2 linked regions of the Solitalea lacus genome follow. The protein of the gene in region 2 interacts with the protein of the main gene of each other region in a pairwise test. Links are inferred from orthologs where the notes say so. Each region holds a gene or a part of one and is shown on either strand. Other genes may lie near its edges.

Region 1 (3,587 bases), 240 kb from region 2 along the record:
ATCTTCGTTTAAATAAACGTTAACAACAATATTTTCTTTCACATAATCAGACAGTTTGCGGGCATGTAAAACAATAAGCCCGGCCAGGCCAACCATTAACAATACCATGGCAATACTAATTACCGTAGTGATATACACTCTTTTGGTTTTTCTTGAAACGTTGCTTTCTTCAAATTCCTGCATACGAATTACGTTATAGGTGTTGCGAAAATACTAATTCAATTTACAAACGTAAACTTCAAACAATTATTTCCGCAGGTAAATTCATATTTTCGCGTTCTAAATACAAAATTGGTAAAAAGTTTAACATTGAAACGTGGTAAGGCTTTGAAATAATTTAGTAAGAGTCCTACTTCCGGTTTCATTTTTCATACTTCTTTTATGGAATATAAGTTTCGCGACATTGAGCTGAAATGGCAAAAGTACTGGGCCGAAAATCAAACGTATAAGGTCGATATCGACTTAAACAAGCCTAAATATTACGTGCTTGACATGTTTCCCTACCCGTCAGGGGCAGGTTTGCACGTAGGTCACCCGCTGGGGTATATAGCTTCAGATATTTTCACCCGCTTTAAGCGTTTGAAAGGTTTCAACGTGTTACACCCAATGGGGTACGATGCTTTTGGTTTGCCGGCGGAGCAATACGCTATTCAAACCGGACAACATCCTGCCATTACTACTGATCAAAATACCAAACGTTACCGCCAGCAGTTAGATCGTATCGGCTTTGCTTACGATTGGAGTCGCCAAATACGTACTTGTGATGCTGATTATTACAAATGGACACAATGGATATTCATGCAATTGTTCAATGCATGGTATAATAACGAAACAGATAAAGCAGAAGCCATTAGCCTCTTAGTTGCAAAATTTGAAAACAATGGCACTGATGGAGTGAATGCTGTTTGTGATGAAGATGCTCGTAAGTTTTCTGCTGCTGAGTGGAAAGCGATGAGTGAAGAAGAACAACAAAAAGAATTGTTGAAATACCGTTTAACGTACTTATCGGAATCGGTGGTAAACTGGTGCCCTGCCTTGGGTACCGTTTTAGCCAATGATGAGGTAATTGGCGGCTTTTCTGAGCGAGGTGGTCACCCGGTTGAGCAAAAGAAAATGAAACAATGGAGCATGCGTATTTCAGCTTATGCTGAGCGCTTGCTGCAAGGATTAGATACTATTGACTGGCCAGAGCCGGTGCGCGAAATGCAGCGCAACTGGATTGGTAAATCAGAAGGAGCACTTTTACGTTTCCAATTAGAGAAGTTTGAAGAAAAGATAGAAGTTTTCACAACTCGCTTGGATACAGTTTACGGGGTTACCTTCCTTGTTTTAGCGCCTGAACATGAATTAGTGCAGCAGATCACCACGGCAGAGCAAAAGACCGAAATTGACACTTACATTGCAAAAACCAAGCAAAAAAGTGAACGCGACCGTATGTCGGATGTAAAAACCGTTTCAGGTGCATTTACCGGTGCTTATGCCATTAATCCATTAAGTGGAGAAAAAGTTCCTGTGTGGATCGCTGATTATGTACTGGCTGGTTACGGAACCGGAGCTGTTATGGCAGTTCCTTCTGGTGATGAACGTGACTATCGCTTTGCCCAGTTCTACAACTTACCAATTGTTCAGATTTTGGACAGCCAGGTGATTGATGAAACTGCTGATCCTACTAAAGAAGGTAAGTATGTTAATTCAGGTATGATCAATGGTATGAATTATACCGAGGCGATGAAAGCGTTAGTTGCGAAAATTGAAGCAGAAGGTACAGGAAAGGCCAAAATCAATTATCGTATGCGTGACGCTATTTTTGCCCGTCAACGTTACTGGGGGGAGCCTGTTCCTGTATACTTTAAAAATGATTTACCATACTTAATTGATGAAGGCGATTTACCTCTGGTGTTGCCTGAAATTGATAAATATTTGCCAACCGAAACCGGCGAACCGCCATTAGGACGCGCTGAAAACTGGAAGTACAAAGGCGAATATGATTATGAATTAAGTACTATGCCAGGTTGGGCCGGCAGCAGCTGGTACTGGTATCGCTACATGGATGCCAAAAACGATAGTGAGTTTGCGTCTAAAGAGGCTACAGCATATTGGAAGGATGTAGACTTATACATTGGTGGTTCAGAGCACGCAACGGGTCACTTGCTATACTCACGTTTTTGGAATAAAGTGTTAAAAGATTTGGGATATACCCAGGAAGAGGAGCCGTTTAAAAAGCTGATTAACCAGGGTATGATTCAAGGTCGATCGAACTTTGTATACAGAATTATCGGGACGAATAAGTTTGTTTCATATGGCTTGCGTAAAGACTATGATACGCATCCACTGCATGTTGATGTAAATATTGTAACCAATGACATCCTTGATTTAGATAAGTTTAAAAATTCATTGCCGGATTATGCTAATGCTGAATTCATTCTGGAAGATGGAAAGTATTTCTGCGGGCATGAAGTGGAGAAAATGTCGAAATCGAAGTTTAATGTTGTAAACCCTGACGATATTATTGACCAATACGGAGCTGATACCTTGCGGATGTATGAAATGTTCCTAGGTCCATTGGAGCAAGCTAAACCATGGAACACTAATGGTATTTCAGGTGTTTATAACTTCTTACGTAAGTTCTGGAATTTATTCCTGGATGAAAAAGGTAACTTCCATGTTTCAAATGAAGAACCTACAAAGGCGGAGTTAAAGGCTTTGCACAAGATTATACAAAAGGTACAGGAAGATGTTGATCGCTTCTCATTCAACACCTCGGTATCAAGCTATATGATTTGTGTAAATGAGTTAACTGCTTTGAAATGTAATAAGCGGGCAATCTTGGAGCCTTTAGTGATTACACTTTCGCCTTATGCTCCTCATATTTCAGAAGAACTATGGTCATTATTGAACCCAGGAAAAGGCAGCGTGATTACGGCGGCATATCCGGAGTTTAAAGCTGAATACTTGGTTGAAGATGCCTTTGATTACCCAATTTCAATCAATGGTAAGGTGAGAACCAAAATCAACCTTTCCTTAACTCTTGAGCCTGCTGATGTTGAAAAGCAGGTATTGGAGAGTGCTGATGTTGCCAAATTCCTTGATGGAAAAACTCCTAAAAAAGTAATTGTGGTGAAAGGCCGTATTGTAAACGTGGTTATTTAGGCTAAGGCTAAGTATTCATAAAATAGAAAACAGCGCAGGTTAATCATCTGCGCTGTTTTTGCTAATACAATTCTCGTTTTAATATAAATATTCTTGTGCCTGAATAGCTTTAAATCTTCTTAATCTAAGAATTACAAGTATCAACATATACTATTGCAGCACTAGGGCCGTATTTTTGATGTTTTTTTCCAAATAAATGCTTTAAATAATCAAAGGTTATTTGAGCATACTTGTTTGATTTGCTGAGTTTGGTACTTTTCATATTTGCTGCGGATGTAGAAGTAACTGCTTTCATAACGAGTAATTTTTGGGAACGATATGCAAAGTTCAAATCCTGTTCCAGCCCTTATTGATTGTGATTGTAAAACGCTGCGAAAGAACAAAAACTTAAATGGTATATATGGTTTTGTTTCTAAGTTGTTGTTAGTTAGAGCTTT
Region 2 (7,966 bases):
AATTAACAATACTTGTGTCTTTTTTACAATTTATCATGAAATCATAAACAAAACTTTCTTCCTCTTGATATTTTGATATTTTAAAACCGGCATTGGCTTTTAGTGCCAGGTAAGAAATGCTCTTATTAGGTTCAGCAGCCAGATTAATCAATACATCGAACTGTGCCGATTGAATTTCATCAAGTTTTTCTTCTTTGGGTAAGTTGAGCAAATTTAAATCTTTATTAGTAATAAAGCTAAAATTATGAGCCTCCGTTCTAAATTCAGGCAGATCTTTGGCATCAATTACTCCCAAAGTTGTAATTTTCTTTTGCTTAAATTCATCCTGTGCTACAATTGATTTGATAGCTTTAATTTCGTTAATACTTGTAGCACTAAACAAAAATAAAAAACTGCCCGCCTCCTCCAGGTTAATTGATTTTCCCTGCTTTGGTGTTTGGTTGGCGGCTTTTTTTAAAAAATAGTTGGTTAATTGTTGTTTCATTGGGTTGGATTAATTCAGCATATTCAATAATTCTTGTTCAGAAATAATAGGAATATTCAGATCGGTTGCCTTTTGAAGTTTTGAAGGTCCCATATTGTCACCAGCGACAAGGAAGTTTAGTTTAGATGAAATACTACTAAGCATTTTTCCTCCATTTGTTTCAATAAGGTCTTTCAAAGCATCTCGGCTAAAATTTTCGAATACTCCTGATATTAAGAATGTTTTTCCATCTAATTTATTGCTTTCCAGTAAAACTTCTTTTTCTTCTATAGTGAATTGGAGTCCGTCGGCTTTTAGTTGTTCAATAACTAAACGATGCTCCTGAATTTTAAAATAGTCGATGACGCTTTCTGCAATGCGGGTACCAATTTCATTAACCGCAACTAACTCGTCAAAATTGGCTTGCATCAGCTTGTCTATGTCTTTAAAATGCTGAGCCAGTTTTTTTGCAACAGTTTCACCCACATACCTGATTCCTAAACCAAATAATACCTTCTCAAAAGGCATTTGCTTTGAAAGCTCAATACCTTCAATTATATTATTTGCCGATTTTTCACCCATACGGTCCAATTGTAGTAACTGGACTTTTTTGTCTTTTAATGCGTAGATATCGGAAATGTTATGCAATAATTCTGCATTATATAATTGAACGATAGTTTCATCTCCAAGACTATCAATATTCATGGCCTTGCGCCCGGTAAAGTGTTGCATTTTGCCAATAATCTGAGGCGGGCAACCAGTGTCATTTGGGCAATACCAAGCCGCCTCACCTTCATTTCTGATTAGTTGTGTTTCACACTCAGGACAGGTTTGGGTGAAAATGGTAGGCTGAGAGTTTGCCGGACGCTTATCCAGGTTCACTTTTATAATCTTAGGAATTATTTCTCCTCCTTTTTCAACCAAAACAGTATCTCCAGCCCGTACATCTAAACGTTCTATTTCGTTAGCGTTATGTAATGTGGCTCGTTTTACAGTTGTTCCAGCCAATTGAACTGGCTTTAAGTTAGCAACCGGAGTAACAGCACCAGTCCGGCCAACTTGATAGGTGATAGATAATAGTTGGGTCTCAACTTCTTCGGCTTTGTATTTATAGGAAATGGCCCAACGGGGAGATTTGGCTGTAAAGCCCAACTCTTGTTGTTGAGCGTAACTGTTTACCTTAATCACTATGCCATCAATATCATAAGAAAGCTTGTGACGTTCAGACTCGTACTTATGGATGAAGTCTAAGACTTCATCCATGCTTTTACAAAGCTTAGCATGTTCAGAAGCTTTAAAGCCCCAACTTTTTATAGCATGCAAGCTTTCCCAATGTGTTTTGAATGGAGCGTTTTCTAAATAAAGGAAATATAAAAAACAATCAAGAGGGCGACGTGCCACTTCGGCAGAGTCTTGCATCTTAATTGTTCCTGAAGCAAAATTACGTGGATTGGCAAACGGTTGTTCTCCATTTTCTTCGCGCTCAGCATTAAGCTTTTCAAAAGCAGCAATATGTATAAACACTTCACCCCGTATTTCAAACTCTTCCGGAATGTTATCTCCTTTAAGCTGGTGTGGAATGGTTTTGATGGTTTTTACGTTGGTGGTTACATCATCGCCTTTGGTCCCATCGCCACGTGTAACTGCTTGTATTAGCTTACCGTTGCGATAAGTAAAGCTCATTGACAAACCGTCAAATTTTAGCTCACACACATATTCAAAGTTGTCTCCAATAGCTTTTCTAACCCTTGCATCAAAATCAAGTAACTCTTGCTCTGAATAGGTATTACCCAACGATAGCATTGGGTATTTATGTTTTACAGTTTTAAAGGATTTGGTAATTTCTCCTCCCACTTTAAGAGTAGGAGAGTCTGGATCTTGAAGATCAGGGAACTGTTTTTCCAATGCATCTAATTGTTTCAGTTTCTGATCAAAATCATAGTCTGAAATAGTAGGCATTGCCAAGACATAGTAGTTGTAGTTATGTTGATTGAGTTCGGCTGTCAGTTCAGCAATTAATTTTTGAGCTTCTTGATGTTGCATAAGTAAGCGAAAATAGAGAATGATGGTCAAAGATTGGCCTTTACCTCACTAAAAATATTCATGAATTTTTTGTTCAAATCTGTTCTGTACCGAAGTAAAAATTGCTGAAGATGAGCCTTGGTTTGGTCGGTAAAGTTTGATCCCCAAATTCTATTACAAATGCGATTAAGTGCATAAACCAGCATTTCATAATTGGTATATGTAAATAAGTATTCGTTTTCAATGAATTTGATATAAAAATTTATAAAAGCATCCGCCTGTTGAATTCCATTTATTTTTAAAAAGCGAACAATGACACTTTGGTTGACTTTTCTTAAATGCGAATAAAATATTGCTACATCTATCTTTTGATTTTCGATCAATAAACTATCTAACATTAATTCAAGCGCTATATGAGCTAAAATATAAGGTCTTACCGGGGTTCCATTCAACAACGAAGAAATGTTACTTTTAATAGTTGTGGTTTCTTCATTAAAAAAAAGAGATGAATGAAAGTGCTTGTCAACTAACAAGTGTTTTTGCCAACCCATTTTTATGGCGTTTAGTTGACAATCGGATGAAAGTTCTTGTTCGAATTTGTGTGGATGAATATTCCAGGTTTTGTTGAAGTTTTTGGTTAAGTCAGGCAGTACCAAGCCAACAACAAAGTTTGAATCTGTTGCATGCTTATCAAAATAGAAATGAGAAAGAAAATTCATTTAAACGCAATTACCCTAATTTTTGTCAATTGTTAGCCCGAGTATACTAAATCAAATTAAGCATAAATAATTATCTTTGGCACTTTCACCGTTAATTTTAATGTAATCTCAACTAATCGGTGACATCAAAATAATCTGTGTAATCATATACTAATAAGATGAATTTCGTAGAAGAATTGCGTTGGCGCGGCATGTTGCATGATATTATGCCCGGTACAGAAGAAAAACTGAATGAAGGTGTTATTGCCGGTTATATTGGCTTTGATCCGACAGCAGACTCATTGCATGTTGGTCATTTAACCCAAATAATGACACTTATTCACTTTCAGAAAGCCGGACATAAACCCTATGCTTTGGTTGGCGGTGCTACCGGCATGGTGGGTGATCCATCAGGCAAATCGGAAGAGCGTAATTTACTTTCTGCGGATATTCTTAATCATAATCAAGCGTGTATTAAAGCCCAACTTGAAAAATTCCTTGACTTTGACAGTGGTGCTAATAGTGCTGAAATGGTGAATAACTATGACTGGTTTAGGGACTTTAGTTTCCTTGATTTTATCCGCGATGTTGGTAAACACATTACGGTTAATTACATGATGGCTAAAGATTCTGTTCGTCGTCGCTTAGAAGGCGAAACCGGTATGTCATTTACTGAATTTAGCTACCAGTTGGTGCAAGGGTACGATTTTTACTATTTGTGGAAAAATAAAGGATGTTTACTGCAAATGGGAGGCTCTGATCAGTGGGGTAACATTGTTACAGGAACTGAGTTTATCCGTAGGAAAGATCATGGTGAAGCATTTGCTTTAACTACTCAGTTGATCAAAAAATCAGATGGAACCAAATTTGGTAAGACTGAAAGTGGTGCAGTTTGGTTAGATCCAGCCAAAACATCACCGTATAAATTCTACCAGTTTTGGTTAAATGCAAGTGATGAAGATGCTAAATCCTGGATCCGCATTTTTACTCTTAAATCTAAAGAAGAATTAGATGCCTTGGATGCAGAACACGATGCAGCTCCTCATTTGCGTATTTTGCAGAAGGCATTGGCAAAGGATATTACCATTCGTGTTCACTCAGAAGCAGACTACGAAACGGCAGTAAAATCATCGGAGTTTTTGTTTGGAAATGGTTCAATAGACTTCTTAACAGGCATGAGTGAGTCTAACCTGTTAGGCATTTTTGATGGTATAGAGCAATTCTCTGTTTCTAAAGAAGAATTATCTGGCGGTGTTAATGTGGTTGATCTTTTAGGAGAAAAAGCAAAGGTGTTTCCTTCAAAAAGTGAGGCTAAAAAGATGATCCAGGGAGGCGGTGTTAGTATTAATAAAGCTAAAGTGGGGGGGATTGAAGACATCATTAACCAATCAAGCCTAATTAATGATAAATTTATTGTAGCTCAAAAAGGCAAAAAGAACTATTATTTGCTGATCGCTGAGTAAAATCAATATAAAATATCTGTTTATGACTGTGCCCGAAGTATTTCTTCGGGCATTGTTGTTATATTTAGTTACCTAATTTACATTTATATGAAAAAGAACATTCTCTTCCTCACTGGCGATTTTGCTGAGGACTATGAAACGATGGTTCCGTTTCAAATGCTATTAATGATAGGACATGAAGTTCATGCTGTTTGTCCTGACAAGAAAAAGGGAGATTATATTACAACTGCAATTCATGATTTTGATGGGTTTCAAACCTATAGTGAAAAACCTGGTCATCGATTTGTTTTGAACTATTCCTTTGCTGATGTTCAGGCATCAAAATACGACGCTATTGTTATTGCCGGAGGAAGGGCACCTGAATACCTTCGCCTAAATTCTAAAGTGATTGAATTAGTAAAACACTTTGCTGATAACAACAAACCCATTGCTGCAATTTGTCATGGAATTCAAATTTTAACAGCTGCAAATGTAGTGAAGGGTAAAAAACTAACTGCTTACCCTGCTGTTGGACCTGAGGTAACCTTAGCAGGAGGAACCTATGTTGATGTGCCTGCAACAGAAGTTGTTGTGGATGGAACATTGGTTACTTCCCCTGCCTGGCCGGGGCATCCAAGATGGATTGCCGAGTTTTTGAAAGTATTAGGGACTAAAATTGAATTATAAAAGTTTGGAAGAAGTTCACAATCGGTAGGTAGCTGATGTACGCATCACAATTGGGAAATCTTTTCATTGACTGTGTATAATCTGCCGCAGTAATGATTTATGTCCTGTGAATAAAATATATCTTAATGGAATAAAATTTAATTGAAACTTATGTTATTGCTTCTTATGAAGCAGGTACTCCTCTTTTATTAATGCTCGCTAATTATTGGCAGTTAAGTTGTTATAGCTTATGGGAAATGCTCGTCCCAACGGGCAAATTAAACCATCCAAAATATTAATATGAATAAAGTAATAACTCGAATTGCTATTGTAGGATTGTGCACCGCTTTAAGCTTGCACACAGCTAATGCACAAAGTAGCTTTGGTTTGCAACAACAGTTTAATGCAATTGTAGAAAATGCTAATAACTATCAGGATTACAAGGTGATTAAAGCAGGCCTTTTGAGATCATTATGGAAAAATGCTAATGATTCGTTGGCAAATGAACGTAAACATTTGCTTCACGCAAGAACAACAATCTCTTCACAACAACAAGAAATTGAGCAACTGAAAGGTAATTTGAACAAACAAGGAATTAGTCTGCAAGAGTCGAAAAACCAAATTGATTCAATTCAACTGCTAGGTATTAGTATTTCAAAGGGCAGCTATAATAAGCTTATGTGGAGTTTGGTTTTAATCTTAATTTCAGCATTGGGATTCTTCATTTACAGAAACAAAGATTTTAGAAATGAAGCCAATTATAGAATTAAGCTATTTGAAGAACTAACGGAAGAGTTTAAGACTCATAAAACAAAAGCAAACGAAAAGGAAAAGCGATTGGCGCGTGAACTTCAGACTGAAAGAAACAGAATGGAGGAGATTTTAGCCGCGAATTAATAAAATACACTCAATTAAATTAACCAGGCAGCAGTAAACTTTTTATTGCTGCTTTTTTGTTAGTTAAATAGTTTAAAAGCAAGTATAACTGTTTTATTAATAAGCAGAGTTTATATATTTATCAATCCAATTTTTTGAGTTGAAAATATATTTTGATGAAAAAGCTAATTTTCCTAATCCTAACCTTTCTTTATGCCGGTATGCAAGCAAAAGCTCAGGCTCCGGCTGCATCAACAACCGAATATTTTTTATTGGTTGGAACCTACACCGATAACAGCAAAAGTGAAGGTATTTACGTCTATCGTTTTAACCCGGTAACGTTGAAGTTTACCCCGGTAAGTACGATGAAAAGTGAAAACCCTTCTTATCTGGCTATTTCTCCTAATAAAAAAGTTGTCTATGCTGTAAATGAAAACGGAAACAACAATGGGTCTGTAAGTGCATTTACCTTTAATAACCAAACAGGAATATTAAAATTTGTAAACAAGCAACCTTCAAACGGCGATCATCCGTGCTATATTGATGTAGATGCCTCTGGGAAAAACGTAATTGCAACAAATTATACCGGCGGTAACTTAGCTTTGTTTAAAACTAATGGAGATGGTTCGCTTAATCCGGCTTTGCAAACAATTAAACATGAGGGCAAAGGCGCAGTTGAAGGTCGTCAGGAAGGCTCTCACGTACATAGTGCCCAATTTTCTCCTGATGGTAATTATGTTTTTGCCGCAGATTTAGGAAACGATCGATTGTATAAGTATGCATTTTATCCGGCAAGTACTACCGATGTGCTTGTGGCGGGAAATCCTGCGTTTTATACATTGCCAGCCGGCTCTGGTCCTCGTCATTTTACTTTTCATCCAAATCGCCGTTATTGCTACCTTTTGGATGAGTTAAGTGGAAAAATTAATGTTTTCTCTTATTCAGAGGGTAACTTGAATGAGTTACAAACAATTGCTGCAGATAAAACAGCAGGTATAAATAATAAAGGGAGTGCAGATATTCATATAACCCCTAACGGCAAGTTTTTATATGCTACCAATAGAATAACTAGTAACGAAATTGTAAGTTATAAAGTTGATGTAAGTGGCAAATTGACTGAGATTGGTCGTAATGCTACAGGAGTACACCCTCGTAATTTCACGATCGATCCTTCTGGTAAATTTGTATTGGTGGCTACCCGTGATAATAATAACATTACTGTTTTTAAAATCAATCAAAAGACTGGCAAGCTGGAAGAAACAAAGTCGAGATTAAGTGTGGATAAACCGGTTTGTTTAAAAATGATTCGCATTGCAAAGTAATATTGATTCAGGAGGGTAAGAAAAAATTACTATTCCCTTCTTTTGAAAGGTTTTTAAAGAGAAAAGGCAGCTTTTTACGGCTGCCTTTCTCACATTATGATATAGGGATTAGGTTGCTATGAAACGAAGTGTTGCGAGAGTTTACTCACTTGTTCAATAATGTTTTGTAGTTGACTTTTATTTGCTTCTATTTCTTTCAATAGTTGCAATTGTGCTTTAGTACGTTGAAGGTTATGTCCTTCAAAGTGGGTTTTATAATAAGTATCACCCTCAAGGTAATCTGTTAAGAAACGCACCGCCTGCATATATGGGAATAATAGAACTCCCATCATGAGTGATTCAACTTCAAGAGGCGTTAAAAATTGTTCAGCCTCAGTAAAATAACCTTTAGTATAGGACTCGAAAAGTGGAATGTTAAGTTTGATCTTATCAAGGTCTTTCTCATCTTCGGAAGCCGAGTTTATAATTGTTCTTATA

The links. Proteins that work in one complex are often made in the same cells at the same time.
Region 1: the proteins of ligA (region 2) and leuS interact in binary tests that used the Escherichia coli proteins (3 or more experiments, as listed by UniProt). The link is inferred for Solitalea lacus from one-to-one orthologs.

What each region holds. Positions count from the first base shown.
Region 1 is NZ_CP091740.1:3,737,830-3,741,416, reverse strand. What follows is about bases 78-3,350. They hold leuS (leucine--tRNA ligase), read left to right. Parts: upstream 78-381; coding sequence 382-3,150; downstream 3,151-3,350. Other genes in these bases: L2B55_RS16060 (hypothetical protein), read right to left, coding at 3,275-3,350; L2B55_RS16070 (cell division protein FtsX), read right to left, coding at 78-183. Also shown: more of L2B55_RS16070, read right to left, coding at 1-77; more of L2B55_RS16060, read right to left, coding at 3,351-3,445.
Region 2 is NZ_CP091740.1:3,495,716-3,503,681, reverse strand. What follows is about bases 1-2,911. They hold ligA (NAD-dependent DNA ligase LigA), read right to left. Parts: upstream 2,507-2,911; coding sequence 494-2,506; downstream 1-493. Other genes in these bases: L2B55_RS15015 (hypothetical protein), read right to left, coding at 2,533-2,911; L2B55_RS15025 (DUF6913 domain-containing protein), read right to left, coding at 1-484. In the rest of the region: more of L2B55_RS15015, read right to left, coding at 2,912-3,204; tyrS (tyrosine--tRNA ligase), read left to right, coding at 3,363-4,646; L2B55_RS15005 (DJ-1/PfpI family protein), read left to right, coding at 4,734-5,312; L2B55_RS15000 (hypothetical protein), read left to right, coding at 5,592-6,188; L2B55_RS14995 (lactonase family protein), read left to right, coding at 6,344-7,489; L2B55_RS14990 (phosphotransferase enzyme family protein), read right to left, coding at 7,606-7,966. UniProt on the Escherichia coli protein: DNA ligase that catalyzes the formation of phosphodiester linkages between 5'-phosphoryl and 3'-hydroxyl groups in double-stranded DNA using NAD as a coenzyme and as the energy source for the reaction.